Regions from separate parts of the Arthrobacter sp. 10T413_2 genome, predicted to be linked through region 3. Evidence: riboswitches for the same ligand, from Rfam matches in the RefSeq annotation. Region 3 holds a riboswitch; each other region holds the start of a gene.
The links. A riboswitch is a leader RNA that binds a small molecule or an ion and turns the genes downstream of it on or off. The one in region 3 is predicted to bind cyclic di-AMP.

Region 1 (2,719 bases), on a different contig from region 3:
GGAAGGTCATGGCTCGAGACTGCGGGACGGCCCCGGGCCAATCGGGGCAACAAGCTTCACCGGAATGTCTGTGTTCTCGTCCGTGAGGTAGGAAGCGCAGACCCGGTGATAGCCGTCGGCAATCTGGGCCGCGACTCCGGCGTCGAGGTCCCCGCGAACCAGGAGGACGGGGGAGAGCGGACGGCCGTCKGCAATCTTGGCCAGGTCGGAGGCCACATGGGGGTTGTCCCGGGTCAGGAGCGGCAGGCCTGAGGCCCGCAGGATGTCTTTGGCCACGTGATGGGTTAGCGGCGCCAGGCGCAACGACTCCACGATGGCGGCGGCCCTGGCGTCATCGGTGAGCAACGAGAGATAACGAGCGGCAGCCGGATAGTCGTGTTCCTCGGGCTCACCGCGCCACAACACCTGGTCGCCMTCGTGGCCCTTGTCCGAATCCTTTGTCATKGAATGAGACTAGTCCCGTGGAGGGTGCAGCGCGCCTACGTTCCTGACCKCCGTTCCACTACCGCGTAGGCCTTGCCGTCCAGGAAGGCCCAGTCGTTGACAACCATGAACCCGAGGGCGTCCACCCGGTCGTTCAGGACGTGTTCGTCGAAGCCGCCGTCCCGAGGCTCCGCATCCCATGTGGACACATGGACGTCCGGGCCGTCCAGGATCAGCAGTTMGGTATTGACGTCGAAATCCTCCTGGGGCTGGTTGCTCAACTGGCAGATGGCGACACAGTGGCTGTTCATTTCGGGCCTCCGCTTCCAAGGTGGTGCTGATGGCATCATCTTATGGTCGAAAAGCTGCGCCGCCCTATGGGCAACTKCCGGACCGCACTGTGGTGGCCGTTACCTGAATGTGACATTAGCCTGCGGTTCGCGCTACGGTGGATAAGTGCCTGTTGTCTCCGATACGGGCGCTCCCCAGCCGATTGCCTAACTCTGCCGCGGCCCGGGGGTAACTCGCACCAACGACCGGCAGAGACGGGGAAACCACTTTTGGCCTGCTGATACGCAGGCCTTGGGGTGAAGCCGCACAGTGCCCGCAATKACGGGCCCGGGAGTGCGGCCGGGTGACTCCCATCCGAATCCGACAGCTCACCTCGCAGGCATTGGGAGAGGCTACATCCATGTCTTCAATCAATACTTTTGCGCGCCATGCCGCCGTCCTTGCGGCMGCATCCGGCCTGGTTCTCACCAGCGGAATGGCCGCCAACGCAGCCCCGGCACCCGTGCAGCGGGACGCCGCTCCGGCCTCCGCCGCGGAAGTCAAGGGACTTCTCAGCGCGCCAGTCAGCGCCGATTCAAGCGTCAAGATCAGCTTCGACCGCCCCGCAGTGAGCTCTGTCGCCGCGCCGGTCATCGAACAGCCCAAGCCCGTTGCCGCTGCTCCCGCAGCAGCGCCCGCAGCAGCACCCAAGGCGGCCGCTGCGCCGTCCGTGCAGGTGCAGGCCGCTACGGCGCCCGCCMCGGCCGCGGCGCCCGCCGGTGGCCGCAACGCCATCATGCTTTCTGCCGCGTACAGCCAGCTGGGCATCACCCAGGACTGCACCGCGATGGTGGAAAAGGCCCTTGGCGCGGCCGGTAAGCCCGTCGGCGACATCGGGCCCCGGGCCTTCCTTGGCCTCGGAACCGTTGTGGCGGCCCCGCAGCCCGGTGACATGGTGGTCCAGTCCGGCCACGTCGGCATCTACGCCGGCAACGGCCAGGTGATCAGCGGCGGTATGAACGGCGCCAACCAGACGATCGTGCACCCGCTGTCCTGGCTCACCGCGACCGGCGGCGTGACCTTCGTCCGCGCGTAAACCCGGTAGGAGCCAGGCGGCCCCTCCAGGGGCCACCCAGTCCGGAAAGACCGGCGATCGATTTTCTCTTGGGGGCAAGCGATCGCCGGTCTTTCCCTTGCCCGGATTACCACGGATTTCTCCGGTTTCTCAGTCGTTCCCGCCCGCGGCCAGCGGAAGCGTCATCTTCATGACCGTGCCGGCGTCGCCGGTGGAGGCAACCTCGACGGCGCCGCCGGCAGCCACGGCTATCTCCCGGACCAGGGCCAAGCCGATGCCAAAGCTCCGCTGTCCCTGCGTTCCGCCGGTGCTGGAAGTTCGCACGAAGCGGTCAAAGATCCTTGCCTGGTCCACGCCGGTGATCCCGGTCCCCGTGTCCGCCACGGTGATGACCGCGCGGTTCTGCTCGATCGCCGTCGTGATGGTCACACGGCCGCCCGGTGGGGTGTGGGAGAGAGCGTTGTCCGCCAGGGCCAGGACGGCGCGGCGCAAGGCGTTGGCGTCGATCCGGGCCAGCGGCCTGGCATCGGGGGAGAAGTCCAGGCGCACGTCCCGTTGCTCCGCGACCAGCCGCAGGCCCTCGGCGACGCCGGAGGCGGTGTCGGCGAGGTCGGCAGGCGCTGCCGAGCGGTCAGGGGCGTCGGTGGTGGCCGCGAGGAGCAGTTCGTTGACGATCCCGGTCAGCGTTGCCGCGTCCTCCCGGATCCGGGCCAGGTCCTGGGCCTGCTTGGAGCCGGGGTCGGTGTTGCGCTGGGCAAGCTGGATCCTGGTGTCCAGGATGGTCAAGGGGGTGCGCAGTTCATGGCTGGCGTCCTGGACGAAGCGCCGTTGCCGGGCCAAGGCGTCGCCGAGGGGGCGGATGGCGCTGCGCGCGCTGAGCCATCCGACGATGCCCGCCAGCACGACTCCCGCGACCCCGGCGATGAGCATGGCTTCGAGCACGTCCCGGGA
Region 2 (12,249 bases), on a different contig from region 3:
CAGGTGCAGGTCTGGCGGGTCCGGAGCGCGCTGGAGCAGAGGATGAAGTCGGGGACCACGTCGTGTTTGAGTAGCCACTTTCCGGCGACGGGAGCATCCCTGTGGCCGCGCTCTTCGAGCGGCCGTTCGTGATCGGCCACCCCGCCGGGCCAGTCGGACTTGGCGTGCCTCATGATCACCAGCCGTTTGATGTGATGCGCGCTCATGCCCCAATCCTAATGCGGCAGGCGCCGAGGGATCGTGCCGCGAAAGCGAAAGCGCCCGTCCCCGCAGTAGGAGGAACGGACGCTTTGCGTGAAGCCAAGGCTAGATCGAGTATTCCGGAGCGGCCCAGACGACGACCTCGGGGTGCTCGTAGAAGCGGTAGCCCTGGCCGCGGACGGTGCGGACCGTGTTGGCCAGGCGCCCGAGCTTGGAACGCAGGCGGCGGATGTGGACGTCGATGGTCCGCTCGTTGGGGACCTCTTCGGCGTTCCGCCATAGGCCTTCGAGGAGCTCGTCGCGGCCTACGGTGCGGGTGCCGTTCTCCACGAGGTAGTTCAGGAGCTCGAATTCCTTGAACGTCAGGTTCAGGGATTCGCCGTCGAGGTGCACCTCACGGCGGGCCAGATCGATCAGCACGCCGGACGGCCGCGGATCCTGCGGCTGCTGCAGGCGGGCGGTCTCGGTACGCTGGCGGGCAGCGGCGGTGGGGTCGCCGAACGTCGAACGGACGACGTCGAGGGCGGAACCCGGGGCGCTGGCCGGCGCGACGGCGACGGCGGCGTAGCTTTCGGCGCCGGCGACAAGGGACTGGGCGTAGGCCCGGATCTCCTGGGCAAGCTTGGCGATCGAGGTGCCGGCGGCGGCCGCGGTTTCCTCGTCGATCCCCATGTACAGCACGAAGCCGCGGGCGACGTTGTCGCTGGGAGCAGGACGGGCCGCGCTGCCGGCACCCGGAGCGATCACGGGAGTGGGCGCCGTGGCCGGGGCGGGCGGAACGGCGCGGAGCTGACCGTAGGAGTCAGGGTTGTAGCCCTGGGCTGCATATCCGGGGGCCGGGAAGGTGCCGGCCGAACCGGCGGGCGCGAATGCGGAGCGGCCACCAAAGCCCTGGCGGATCCCGGAGGTCTGGCCGGCCTTGCTGGCGTTACGGACGGAGATGTGGACGTATCCGGATGCAACTGACATGGAATGCTTACCTCAATGTGAATGGCCGTCATCGCGGCTCGAATGCTACTTTCCCCGCAATGAAAACTGGGGAGGGGCGCCCGACTCTGGGCTGGGGGGCGAATGCCTAGAAACTCTTGGGGTGTAAAAGTTAGGCGTGCATTCGACAACAGCGCATCTCGGTACCAGCGGGTGTGCTGACCCAGGAAGCTGCAGCTGCAGGTGCTGTTGAGTTCTTGTTCACAATTGAAGTGTGCAACGTAACAATGCGAACGTGCAAGTAACAATGGACCGCAGGTTCCACATAGTGAGACGAATTCCGGAAGTGTAGTGCAAATCACAATTTGGCGCACGTAATAAAATAACAAGCGTTTTTTTGACCCAGTGGTCGGCAAGCGCTTCACTCCGAATTATGTTCGACCAGAGTCGCTGAGCTGCGGAAATCGTTCACAGCAGGTCGAATCGGCAAAACCCGGCGTTCCCGCCGTCGCAGTCCACAGAGTGGGCGTGCTGCCGGGCCCGCCGGACCCGGCAACAGTGGGCGCCCCCGCGGGGTCAGTTGGACTGACCGGTGGAGGTCGCCGCCACCACCATGACGGACGTTGCGGTGTAGCCGGAGCCATCTTTGGCCGCTACGATCCGCACCGTCCCGCCGGCGACGATGTCCGTCACGCTCAGCTGGGTGCCCGTGCCGCCGCCTGCCTGCTGGCGCCGCTGTTGCAGATTGCTCACCACCACGTCACTACCCAGTGCATAGCTGCGCGCGAACCCGTCGCTGCTCTTGACCGTGACGGAGGACGCACTTACCTCGCTCACCGTCCCCATCTGCTCGGCCATGGTGACGTAGTCGCTTCCCTGCAGCACGACGTATTCGGCATGCACGGCTGAGTTAAGCCCGCCCATTCCACCGGCCGCGAAGTTGCCGGGACCACCCTGCGCGGACATTCCACCGCCCGCGGTTCCGCCCTGCGCGGATCCCGGCATGCCCGGGGCGAAACCCTGGGCGCCGGAGCCCTGGCCGCCGGCTAGGCCGCCCGCCGTGCCAGCGGCTGCCGCAGAACTTGAGGTCAGGGCGTAGACGCCCGCCCCGGCGCCGACCGCCAGGACTGCTGCCGCCCCGGCGACGGCGAGGCCCCGCTTGAGCGTCCAGGGCTGGGCCGCCGAGGCATTTTTGGATCCGGCTCCGGGGGCACCCCAGCCGGCTGCTGGAGGGGGCAGTTCCTGCCGGGGCATGCCCCAGGCCGGGGCCGAGGCCGGAACGGTCGCATCGGCGGAGGGCGCGCCCCAGCCGGGGGTAGCGCCGTCACCGCGCTGACCGGCCGGGTTCTGCGAGGCGTCGTACGGCGGGGTGTCATGCTGCGGGGTGTCATGCTGCCACGCTGCTTGGGGCCGGACTCCCTGGGGCGTCGTGACGGGCGCGGGCGCCGTGGGTTCAGGGACTGGGCCGGAACCGGCTCCGGGATGCTGACCGCTCATGGTGCTTCTCCTTCAAGATGCGGATCGATGTTCACCCCAGAGTGCTGAGCGATCCTGTGCCTGCGCTGTGCGGGCCGACAGCCGCGCCTGTGATCTTCCGGCGGACCTGCTACCCACAGTTCTTCCGAAGCAGCCCCGACGGCCCCCGGAAGGGCGTTCAGCTCGCTAGGCTGGGATTCACAGGTGCCGCACAGGGTCCCCAAAGCCCCGCCTAACCGGCAGATCGGAGAGTTGTCCCATGGCCACTTCGCACTCCATGACCAACAACCTTCCCCAGCTCACGCATCCGGACGGCTCCCCCATCCGCGCGCTGGTGGTGGACGATGAGCCCAGCCTCTCCGAGCTCATGAGCATGGGCCTGCGGATGGCCGGCTGGTCCGTGGCCGTGGCGGCCGACGGGCCCGGCGCCGTCCGGCTTGCCAAGGAGTTCCGCCCCGACGTGCTGGTGCTGGACGTGATGCTTCCCGGGTTCGACGGCGTCGAGCTGCTCAGCCGGATCCGCGCGTTCGCGCCGGAGGTTCCGGCATTGTTCCTCACGGCCAAGGATGCCGTCCAGGACCGCATCACCGGCCTGGCGGCCGGCGGCGATGACTACGTCACGAAGCCGTTCAGCATGGAAGAGGTCCTGCTGCGCCTGCACCGGCTGGTCCAGCGCTCCGGGGTGGCCGCCATGGACACCGCCGAACTCGTGGTGGGTGACCTTGTGCTCAATATCGATACCCGTGAAGTCACCCGGGCCGGCGAGGAGCTGCATCTGACCGCCACGCAGTTCGAGCTGCTGCGCTACCTCATGGAGAACCCCAAGCGGGTTATCAGCAAGGCCCAGATCCTGGACCGCGTCTGGGACTATGACTTCGGCGGCCAGGCGAACATCGTGGAACTGTACATCTCGTACCTCCGCAAGAAGGTCGACGCCAACCACGCGCCCATGATCCACACGGTGCGCGGCGCCGGCTACGTCCTGAAGCCGGCGGACTGATCCGTGCCCACCCTCTCCGGCGTCACCCGCGTCCCCGGGCGCGACTGGCGCAACCCGTCCACATGGCACTTGCGCACCCGGCTGGTCCTCGTTGCCATGGGGCTGCTCGTGGCCATCTGCGGCGCTGTGGGGCTGTTCAGCTACGCCTCCATGGACCTCTTCCTGACCCGGCAGCTCGATGGCCAGCTCGGGGACGCCTCGCACCGCTCCAGCGAGTTCGGCCGGCCCGTGTCCGGCAGCTTGGGCGGCCGCCCCGACCCCCTCGAGGCCCGGGGGCAGGGCGTCGGGACGCTCAACGCCCGGCTGGAGGACGGCGAGGTCGGCAGCGCCGGATTCCTGGCCGGGGACGCCACCCGCAAGAGCCTCTCCCCCGACGACAATGCCGTCCTCCTCGCCCTGGCCCCGAACGGTGTGCCGGTGGACCGGACGCTTTCGGCCGGGGCGTACCGGCTCATGGCCGTGCGTGCACCGTATGGCGACGTGATTGTCACCGGGCTCCCGCTGGCAGAGAAGCAGGACACCCTGGCCTCTCTGGTGTGGACGATGGTGGTGGTGTCCGCCGGCGGTCTCGTGCTGATCGGCCTCGCGGGCACGGCGGTGATCCGGCGGACCATGAAGCCGCTGGAGCAGCTCTCCGAGGTGGCCACCAAGGTCTCCCGCCTGCCGCTCGACGCCGGCGAGGTGGCGCTCGGGGTGCGCGTCCCGGCGTCGGCCGCCCACCCCGGCACCGAAGTGGGCAGCGTGGGCTACGCGCTGAACCAGATGCTGGACAACGTCTCCAACGCCCTCGAGGCGCGGCAGGAGAGCGAGATGAAGGTGCGGCAGTTCGTCGCGGATGCCTCGCACGAACTCCGCACTCCGCTCACGGCGATCCGCGGTTACACGGAGCTGATGCGGATGACCGAGCACTTCACGCCCGACGGCGAGAAATCCCTGGCCCGTGTCCAAAGCCAGTCCGAACGGATGACCACCCTGGTGGAGGACCTGCTGCTGCTGGCGCGCCTGGACGAGGGGCAGCCGCTCAAGGTCGCCGACGTCGACCTCACCCAGCTGGCCGTCGAGACCGTGAGCGATGAGAAGGTCATGGCCCCGGACCGGATCTGGCAGCTGGAACTGCCGGATGAGCCGGTGGTGGTGCGCGGCGATGCGGCCCAGCTTCACCAGGTCCTCGCCAATCTCCTGTCCAATGCGCGCAAGCACACGGAACCGGGGACCAAGGTGGTCACCGGCGTCATGCGTTCAGCGGACGGCAGCGCCGTGGTTACGGTGACGGACAACGGCAGCGGCATCGCCCCCGAATTCGTCGGCCGGGTCTTCGCCCGTTTCGCGCGGGCTGACGCATCGCGCACCAATCCTGCGGCCGGTTCCGCAGCCAGCTCCGCAGGCAGCCCTGCGGTAGCTACGGCGGGGGCCCGGTCCGGGTCCGCTGCCCGCGGCGCTTCCGACTCTTCTACCGGTCTTCTTTCCGGCTCTGTTTCCGGCAGATCCGGGGGTGCGGCAGGCAGCAACGTCAGCGGACATGCCACGGCGCCTGCACCGACGTCCGAGGGCACCAGCGGGCTGGGCTTGTCCATTGTCCATTCGATCGTGGAGGCCCACGGGGGGACCGTCGAGGTCACGTCCCGGCCGGGCCGGACGGAGTTCGCTGTTCGGCTCCCGGCCGTGCCGCCGTCGGCGTAACCGGCACCGGGGCTACAGGGTCGACTACGGGCACGCGCGCGGGAATCTCGCGCAACGCGACACGCCGCCTCTGTGACTCCCGTTACCCAAATGTGACTTAAGCTCAGTAGTCCTGTACCGTTTTTCGAGTGCGGCCTCCATTTGTGCCGCATATCCGGATGGACGCCAAACTCTGCCGCTTCCCGGATTCCGCTGGACCAGGCAGAGGCGGGGGACCCAGAGTTCCCGGGCATTCTGCACACATGCGCCCTTGGGGTGAAGCCGACACGTGATATTCCGTGCGGCCGGATGACCTCATCCGAACCCGACAGCTAACTCCGCAGGCGTTGAGAGGCCATCATGACTAAATTCCAGGTACAAACGCGCCCTGACGGCGTTTCACATTCCCGCGCCGGCAAGTCACGCCACCGTGCCGCACCGGCACCGCAGGCGTCCGCCCTGTCGCGGCTGGCCACCGGGCTCGGCATCACCGGACGCCGCGCCGCCGTCGTCACCGCCGCCTGCGCAGTACTGGTGGCTGGCGGCGCCGCCGCCAGCCAGGCCGCAGAGCCGGGCAGCTACGGGGCCACTGTTGCGAGCTCGCAAACGGCCACCATGGCCGATCCCCTGGCCAAGCTGAACTTTGAGCGGGTCCAGGTCGCCGCACCGGCTGCTGCAGCACCCAGCGGCGCAGTACCTCAGATCTCGGAGGTCAAGCCCGCCGAAGCACCGGCACCCGCCCCCGCTGCCCCGGCCGCACCGGCGCCCGCTCCCGCAGCAGCCCCCGCGCCCGCTCCCGCAGCAGCTCCCGTTCCCGCAGCGGCTCCCGCACCGGCACCGGCGCCGGTCGCCATCGACGACCCCGCCGGGGCACAGGCCTACGCCGCTGCCCAGCTGGGCAGCTATGGCTGGGCGCCCGGCCAGATGCAGTGCCTGCAGAAGCTATGGACCAAGGAATCGGACTGGAAGACGACTGCCACGAACGCCAGCAGCGGCGCCTACGGTGTGGTCCAGTCCCTGCCCGCCTCGAAGATGGCGAGCGCCGGCGCGGACTACATGACCAACTACCGGACCCAGATCAACTGGGGCCTGAACTACGTCAAGTCGCGCTACGGCTCCCCCTGTGGTGCACTGAACTTCCACCTGTCCCACAACTGGTACTAAGCCCCCACCACCAGCCCGCAGCGCCCAGGAGGCCCCGGATCCATCGTGATCCGGGGCCTTCGCGTATTTCAGGGGACAAGGTTTTCTCAAGGTCGGGGCGGGACGCTTGGGCACCGCTGCCTCCATTCACCACGTACGCGGGGTGCCCGCTCCAGGGCACGGAATCAAATTCCAGGAGCACAACATGAAAAAATGGGCAATTCCGGCGGTCCTCGCGGCCGCACTCTTCGTCGGCGCCGGACCGGCCGCGGCGGTGCCGTCGGGTCCTCCGCAACCCGCCGATCCAGCCACGTTCACGTTGGATAATTGTGGCTTTCCGGTCACGGCGCAGCTCACCGGCAAGTTCAAAAACATCGCGACGCCTGCCGGCACTGTCATCAGTACGTCGCCAGGACTGAAAATCACGCTGACGGCCAACGGCAAGACCCTCAACTACGTGATCACCGGGACCAGCCGCTACACATTCCTTAGCGACAGCGTTGAGGTAGTCTCCACCGGCAGGAATCTACTGCTGCTCCCCTCGCCGGACGGCCTGTACCTGACCACCGGGAACGTCAACTATGCCCTCAACCTGGACAACTCGGAGCTGAGGAGGTTCAGCGGACCGGGCACTGCAGCGAACGTTTGTCCTCTGCTGGCTCCCTGACGGACCAACCGGGGGCAGTGCACCACCACCGCGTGTGGGCACCGCCCCCGGTTGTCTGTACGGAGCTCCGGCAGCACGGGCAATGCAGACGACTCCGTGCGTCGCCGGCGGACTTCCACAGCCCCCGCACAGCTTGACCCTAAAGCCCTCATATGGGCCGCCGGGAAAGTTGAGCCATGACGTTCACAGACCAGGCCTCAGGAACCCTGCCACACTCCACGGCGACGCCGGCCGGTCCGGCAGCACCCGCCGCACCTTTCGGGCTCGCCGTGGCCGACGCGCCAGCCCCGGCCCGGTTCGGCGGGCCGCTCACCGCCCCCGGCGGCCGGCGCTCACCTATTGACACACGCACCGGCACGCCGCTGCTGGACGTCACCATCCCGGTCTTCAACGAGGAGCGGGACCTCGAAGCGTGCCTGCGCCGGCTCCACGCCTATCTTCTTGTCTCCTTCCCGCACTCCTTCCGGATCACGGTGGCGGACAACGCCAGCACCGACGGAACGCTCAAGACGGCGGAACGCGTAGCCCGCGAGCTCCGCGAGGTGAACGTGGTCCATATGGCCGAAAAAGGCCGAGGAAATGCGCTGCGCAAGGTATGGCTTGCCTCGCCGTCGCCGGTCCTGGCATACATGGATGTGGACCTTTCCACCGATCTGGCGGCCCTCGGCCCGCTCCTTGCCCCGCTCATTTCGGGGCACTCCGATCTCGCGATCGGGACCCGGCTGACCCGCAACTCGCGCGTGGTCCGCGGGCCTAAGCGGGAATTCATCTCGCGCAGCTACAACTTCCTGCTGCAGTCCTTCATGGGCGCCCACTTCAGCGACGCCCAGTGCGGCTTCAAGGCGATCCGGGCGGACGTAGCCCGGCAACTGCTCCCGCACACTTTGGACAACGCCTGGTTCTTCGACACCGAGCTGCTGGTCCTGGCCGAAAAGTGCGGCCTGCGCGTCCACGAGGTCCCGGTGGACTGGACGGACGACCCGGATTCCAGCGTGGACATCGTCCAGACCGCCATCGCGGACCTGCGCGGCATGGCACGACTGAGCCGGGACCTGGTCTCGGGCCGGATCCCGGTTCCCGAACTGCGCGCCGCCCTCGCCCGCGGACCGCTTCCTGCCTCCTCGCGGGCCCAGGAACAAAGCCCCGGCGGAAGCCTCTTTGGACAACTCGTCCGCTTCGGCAGCATCGGGGTGGCCTCCACCCTGGCATACCTGGTGATCTTCCTGCTCTGCCGCGGCATCATGGACCCGCAACTGGCAAATTTCCTCGCCTTGCTCACCACCGCCGTGGCCAATACCGCGGCCAACCGGCGCTTCACCTTCGGCATCCAGGGCAGCAGCCAGGCGGCACGCCACCACTTCGAGGGCCTGCTGGTCTTCGGGATCGGCCTGGCCCTGACCTCGGGCGCCCTCGCCCTGGTTCACAACGCGTCAGCAGGGGCACCGGACCGCTGGCTGGAACTGGTCACGGTCACCGCCGCCAACCTCGCCGCCACAGCCGTCAAGTTCCTGCTCTTCCGTCTGGTGGTGTTCCGTCACCGGCCCGTCACCGCAGTTCCCGGCAGCACCGGCACTCCTGCCGTGCCCGCCACCACCGCCGGCACTGCTCCGGCGCCCGCTGCCATCGATGCTTCCCTTCCCCGCACAGAAACGGCCCAGTAAATGACGTCAACCATCAGCCCCACCGCCGGAGCCCAGGCGGGCTCCGGCGCCGGCACGCCGGCACTCCAGGAATCCCCTGCCACGGCACTCGAGGCAGGCGGGACGGGGCGGCAGCCGCCCGCATCCCGCCCGCCCGCATCCCGGAACCGTCGGGAACTCCTGATGTTCGGACCGCAGCCCCACTGGGTGCGGCCCTCGGCAACTCTGCTCCTGGTCATCGCCGCCGTGTTGTACCTCTGGAACCTGGAAGCCACCGGCTACGCCAATTCCTTCTACGCCGCGGCAATCCAAGCCGGGACCAAGGACTGGACCGCGCTGCTCTTCGGCTCCCTCGACGCCGGGAACGCCATAACTGTTGACAAGCCGCCGGCCGCCTTGTGGATCCCGGCCCTCGCCGGGCGGATCTTCGGCTTCTCGGCACTGAGCATGCTCATTCCCCAGGCACTGATGGGAGTGGCCGCCGTCGGGCTTCTCTATCTGACCGTCAAGCGGGTGGCCGGGCCGGCCGCGGGCCTGATGGCCGGCGGCGCCTTGGCGCTGACCCCCGTGGCCGCCCTCATGTTCCGGTTCAACAACCCGGACGCCATGCTTACCCTGTGCCTGGTGCTGGCCGCCTACCTCACCACCCGCGCCATCGAGAAGGCCGGCTGGAAATGGCTCGCCGCGGCCGGCGCGGTGATCGGCCTGGCGTTCCTGTCCAAGATGCTGCAGGGCTTCCTGATTGTGCCGGGACTGGCCCTGGCCTACCTGTGGGCGGCGCCCGCCACCCTGGGCCGCCGGCTCTTGCACCTGCTGGCCGCAGCCGCGGGGATCGCCGTCGTGGCCGGAAGCTACATCGTCCTGTTCCAGCTGACCCCGGCCTCGGCCCGGCCGTACATGGCCGGCTCCAAGACCAACAGCTTCCTGGAACTGACGTTCGGCTATAACGGCCTGGGCCGGATCACCGGCTCCGGCGAAGGCATGCCCGGCGGCGGAGCCATGCCAGACCCCGGCGCCATGCCGGGCGGCGGAGCCATGCCGGGCGGCGGAGCCATGCCAGACTCCGGCACCATGCCTGACTTCGGTGCCATGCCCGGCGGAGGCCCCGGCGGCGGCGGAAACGCGGGCTTCGGCGGCACGGCCGGCATCACCCGGATGTTCGGAACCAGCTTCGGCGGGGAGGTGTCCTGGTTGCTCCCGGCGGCCCTGATCCTGCTGGTCGCCGGGCTCTGGTTCACCCGCCGTGAGGCGAGGACATCCGCCACCCGCGCCGCACTTGTACTCTGGGGCGGCTGGCTGATCGTCACCGCAGGCATCTTCAGCTTCATGGGCGGCATCGTTCACCCGTACTACGCCGTGGCGCTGGCCCCCGCGGTCGCAGCCCTGGCGGGCATCGGCTCCGTGGAACTATGGCGGGGCCGGGCCTACTGGCCCGCACGGATAGTCCTGGCCGTGACGGTACTGGCCACCTCGGTCTGGTCCGCCGTGCTCCTTGGCCGCGACCCGTCCTGGCTTCCCGGGCTCCGGGTGACCGTCGTGATCCTGGGCGTCCTGGCCGCCGCGGCGCTGCTCCTGCGGGTGGACAGCCTCGCGGGGCTTCCGGCCCGGTTCCGCAAGGCCGCCACGGCCGGCGTCGTGGTTCTCTCCCTGCTCGCCGGCGGACTCGGCAGCACCGCATGGACGCTGGCAACGGTAGCCCAGCCGCACTCCGGTTCGATTCCCACGTCCGGGCCCACCGCGTCCGCGATGGGCGGCGGCTTCGGGATGGCAGATAGGGCATTCGGCGACCGCGCGAACGCCGACACCAGCGGCGCGCCGCGGGAGCTCGGCGGACCCGGCGAGGAAACGGCCTCGGCCGAGCTGACGGCCCTGCTGAAGTCCTCCGGTGCCAAGTGGTCCGCGATTGTCTCCGGCGCCACCCAGGCCGCGAGCCTGGAACTCGCCACGGGCACCAGCGTGATCGCACTGGGCGGCTGGAACGGCGGAGACCCCTATCCGACGCTCGCGCAGTTCCAGGCGATGGTGGACCGCGGCGAGATCGGCTACTTCATTTCCGGCGGCATGGGCGGCATGGGCGGCATGGGCGAGGGCCGCGGCGGCAACTCCGAGGTCGCCGCGTGGGTCGAGGCTAACTTCCAGGCCCAGACCGTGGGCAACGCCACCGTCTACAAGCTGGGGGCATAGGGCGTCATGACTGACACCCTGAACCCCAGGACGGGCTCCACCCCGGCCCGCACGCCGGGACCGCCGGGACAGGGGGGGCCGCACGCCCCGCACCTCCCGCAGGTCCCGCCGCACCAGCAGTCCCCGAAGTCCGCGGTGTCGCAGGCACCCCGGGCGGCCGGCGCCGCACGCCGCGGCCCCGGAGCCTGGCGGCCGCGGCTGGAACTGGCGGCCCTGCTGGTGGCCATGGCCGTGCTGGACCTGTGGAACCTGGGCGCCTCCGGCTGGGCCAACGCTTTTTACTCCGCCGCAGCCCAGGCCGGGTCGCAGGACTGGACGGCCTGGTTCTTTGGCTCCTCCGACGCCGCCAACGCCATCACCGTGGACAAGCCGCCGGCGTCGCTGTGGGTGATGGGGCTCTCGGTGCGGCTCTTCGGGCTCAGCCCGTGGAGCATCCTCGTGCCGCAGGCGCTCATGGGGGTGGGCACGGTCTGGCTCGTGTACCTGGCCGTACGCCGGGCCGCGGCCCCTGCCACGGCCGATGCCCGCCTGGCCCACCGGGCAGGGCTCCTCGCCGGTACGGTTATGGCGCTGACCCCGGTGGCGGTGCTGATGTTCCGCTTCAACAACCCCGACGCCCTGCTGGTGCTCCTGATGACCGCGGCCGCGTACGCCGTGCTGCGCTCCATCCAGGATGCGCGCCTGCGCTGGCTCCTGTTTGCGGGGGCGCTTCTGGGCTTCGGGTTCCTCACCAAGCAGCTGCAGGTCCTGCTGGTTGTGCCCGGCTTCGCCCTCGCCTACCTGCTCGCGGCGCCGGCCGGGCTGGGCAGGCGCATCGTCCACCTGCTCGGTGCCGGTGTGGCAATGGCCGCCGCGGCCGGGTGGTGGCTGGCCGCCGTCGAGCTCATTCCGGCGGCGGACCGCCCCTACATCGGGGGGTCGCAGAACAACTCGATCCTGGAACTGACCCTCGGCTACAACGGCCTGGGCCGGCTAAGCGGCGATGAAACCGGGAGCGTGGGCGGCAGCAACGGCTGGGGCACACCCGGGCTGTTCCGGCTCTTCAACAGCGAGTTCGGCGGCCAGATCGCCTGGCTGCTGCCCTCGGTGCTGCTGCTCGGGGCCGGACTGCTGTGGCTGGGGCGCCGGGCGCCGCGCACGGACGCCGTGCGGGCCTCGGTGATCATCTGGGGTTCCTGGGTGGCGGTCACCGGCCTGACGTTCAGTTTCATGGCCGGGATCATCCACCCGTATTACATGGTGGCGCTGGCCCCGGGGATCGCCGGGCTCGCCGGGCTGGGCGGCGTCCTGCTCTGGCAGCGGCGGGACCAACCGGTGGCGGCGGCGGTGCTCGCCGCGGCGATCGTGGCGGC
Region 3 (2,438 bases):
CAGCATTACCCGCGCGGCTTCAGCCGGCACGCTGGGTCCGCCGCTGGACCAGCTGGTCACGGCATCGCCGTTCGGCTACCGCGTCAGCCCCATCACGGGCGGTCCGGGGGAGTTTCACCGCGGCCAGGATTTCGCCGCCCAGTGCGGCACGCCGGTCCACGCCGCCGCCAGCGGCACCGTGACCTTCAACGGATGGCACCCCTACGGCGGCGGCAACCGTGTGGTCATTGACCATGGCAACGGTCTGGAGACCACGTACAACCACCTGTCCTCGTCCTCGGTGAAGGTCGGCCAGAAGGTCTCCCGCGGCGATGTCGTCGCGCTGAGCGGGACCACCGGCGCCTCCACGGGCTGCCACCTCCACTTTGAAGTGATGGTCAACGGCGACGTTGTTGACCKCCTCGGCTYGCTGTAATAAAGACGATGGACAACTCTCAAATTCCCGTGACACGCCGTGATCTGAATGTGACATTGGGTCCGGAGTCCTGTAGGGTTTGAAGCACGCCAACTTTTKCGAAGTTGGCGCTCTTGAGTGGATTGCCTAGCTCTGCCACCGCTCAAGGTCCGTTCGCATTACATCGTCTGGCAGGGGCGGGGGAACCAATTTTGGCCTTCGAAAGAAGGCCTAGGGGTTAAGTCGCAACGCTTCCCAGTGAAGCAGCGCGGCCGGGTGACTCCCATCCGAATCCGACAGCTCACCTCGTAGGCATTGGGAGAGGCTACTTTCGTGTCTTCACGCCACAATGCTGCGCGTATGCGCACTGGCGCGGCTKTTTTGAGCCCGCTCACATCCACATCACGTGCCGCCCTTGCCGGCGCCCGGATGGGATCACGTTCCGCTGGCTCATTCGCTACCGAGTCCGGACAGCATGCAGTTTCCGCTTTTGGCGCGTCTTCGCAGTACACCCTTCGCTAAGTAACCCATTTCGGGGCGATCCGGCGTACCCCCAAGATGCCGGAGCGTCCTCAGTCCGCGCCCAAAAACGCGCGGTCCAAGGATCACGAAAGAGAGAACTTAATGACTACTCGTGCAACCGTTGCACGGCACCGCGCCGAGGTCACAAAGACCAACTCGCTGGCTGTTATTGCCAAGGCAGTCGGCGACAACGCCGGCGGCATGGGCCGTCAGGCCGCGGTCATCGCCGCAGCTTCCGGTCTGGTTCTGACCAGCGGAATCGCAGCCAACGCTGCTGAGACCAATGTTCAGCGCGAATCCACCTCCGCTTCCGCCCTGGAAGTCCAGTCGTCGGCTCCGGCCACGATTTCGGCTGCTTCCACCATTGCGATCTCCTACGAGAAGCCCGCCGTGACCACGTCGCCGGCTCCCGTCGTCGAGGCTCCCAAGCCCGTCGTGCAGGTCCAGACCGCAGCCACCCAGGCCGGCGGCGCCCAGGCCGGCGTCAACGGCGGCGCAGCTGCCCTGGCCCCTGCCGGAATCGGAAGCGGCGCCGGCGCAACTATCGCTGCCGCTGCCTACGCACAGCTCGGCGTGGCGCAGGACTGCACCGCCCTTGCCACCAACGCCCTGGCCGCGGCCGGTATCCACTACCACGGCTGGCCGGCAGGTTACCTGTCCCTCGGCCGCACCGTGAGCGCCGCCGAAGCTCGTCCGGGCGACCTCGCCTACTACCAGAACGGTGGCGTGGGCATGGCCCACATCGCTGTCTACGTCGGCAACGGCATGGCAGTCCACGGCGGCTGGAACGGCGGCACCACCGCTCTCTACAGCGTYAACGTCGGTTCCGGCCCGGTCTTCATCCGCGTCGGCGGCTAGGCACAAGCCCCCGCACTTTCAAAGACCCCCGCCTCTTGAGGCGGGGGTCTTTCGTGTTACCGGGGCATGAATTTTCCGCACTGGAGACCGCGCCGCCGAAAAAACATTCGGTGATCTGGCAGTTGAGTGTTTACTCTTGTCTTGTCGATCCATAGCCCGACCATGCACAGGGCAGCCGGCCCTTGTGCCCCTGGCGGGTGCGGCCGTGAAGAGGTATGCGGATGCGCACTCTCGTTCTGAATGCTGGATATGAACCGCTGGCGGTCATCACCTTCCGCCGGGCGCTCGTCCTTGTCCTGACCGGAAAGGCAAGCGTGGTGGCTGAAGGGGACGACCCCGTTGTCGGCCCGCAGGACATTCTCGGCCGCCCGTCCGTGATCCTCCTGAACCGCTACATCCGACCGCGGTACAACACGATGACGGCGGTCAGCCGCCGCGGCGTGCTCCGCCGCGATGCCCACCACTGCGCGTACTGCGGCAAGGCAGCCCACACGATCGATCACGTCCAGCCCAAGTCCCGGGGCCGCGCTGATTCTTGGGAGAACCTCGTGGCCGCCTGCCTGCGCTGCAACAATGCCAAGGGCGACCACACGCCGGCAGAGATGGGCTGGAAACTCGGATTTGTACCGGGTCCCCCGAAGGGCACCATCTGGCAGATCAAGGA

Region 1: it holds a riboswitch for cyclic di-AMP, as region 3 does, so the genes downstream of both, AC1DBQ_RS14420 (NlpC/P60 family protein) here and AC1DBQ_RS00530 (NlpC/P60 family protein) in region 3, are expected to answer to the same signal.
Region 2: it holds a riboswitch for cyclic di-AMP, as region 3 does, so the genes downstream of both, AC1DBQ_RS05260 (aggregation-promoting factor C-terminal-like domain-containing protein) here and AC1DBQ_RS00530 (NlpC/P60 family protein) in region 3, are expected to answer to the same signal.

Annotation. Positions count from the first base shown of each region.
Region 1 covers NZ_JBFTHK010000090.1:3,972-6,690, reverse strand. The annotation lists gene AC1DBQ_RS14435 (cation:proton antiporter) at 1-10, opposite strand, end outside; gene AC1DBQ_RS14430 (hypothetical protein) at 7-444, opposite strand; gene AC1DBQ_RS14425 (hypothetical protein) at 480-734, opposite strand; cyclic di-AMP (ydaO/yuaA leader) riboswitch at 910-1,110, shown strand; gene AC1DBQ_RS14420 (NlpC/P60 family protein) at 1,115-1,789, shown strand; gene AC1DBQ_RS14415 (sensor histidine kinase) at 1,919-2,719, opposite strand, start outside.
Region 2 covers NZ_JBFTHK010000018.1:22,332-34,580, reverse strand. The annotation lists gene AC1DBQ_RS05285 (SixA phosphatase family protein) at 1-206, opposite strand, end outside; gene AC1DBQ_RS05280 (winged helix-turn-helix domain-containing protein) at 307-1,170, opposite strand; gene AC1DBQ_RS05275 (hypothetical protein) at 1,705-2,625, opposite strand; gene AC1DBQ_RS05270 (response regulator transcription factor) at 2,864-3,604, shown strand; gene AC1DBQ_RS05265 (sensor histidine kinase) at 3,608-5,284, shown strand; cyclic di-AMP (ydaO/yuaA leader) riboswitch at 5,465-5,624, shown strand; gene AC1DBQ_RS05260 (aggregation-promoting factor C-terminal-like domain-containing protein) at 5,624-6,427, shown strand; gene AC1DBQ_RS05255 (hypothetical protein) at 6,612-7,073, shown strand; gene AC1DBQ_RS05250 (bifunctional glycosyltransferase family 2/GtrA family protein) at 7,250-8,734, shown strand; gene AC1DBQ_RS05245 (glycosyltransferase family 39 protein) at 8,735-10,897, shown strand; gene AC1DBQ_RS05240 (ArnT family glycosyltransferase) at 10,904-12,249, shown strand, end outside.
Region 3 covers NZ_JBFTHK010000001.1:111,606-114,043, forward strand. The annotation lists gene AC1DBQ_RS00525 (M23 family metallopeptidase) at 1-415, shown strand, start outside; cyclic di-AMP (ydaO/yuaA leader) riboswitch at 553-723, shown strand; gene AC1DBQ_RS00530 (NlpC/P60 family protein) at 1,019-1,774, shown strand; gene AC1DBQ_RS00535 (HNH endonuclease) at 1,996-2,438, shown strand, end outside.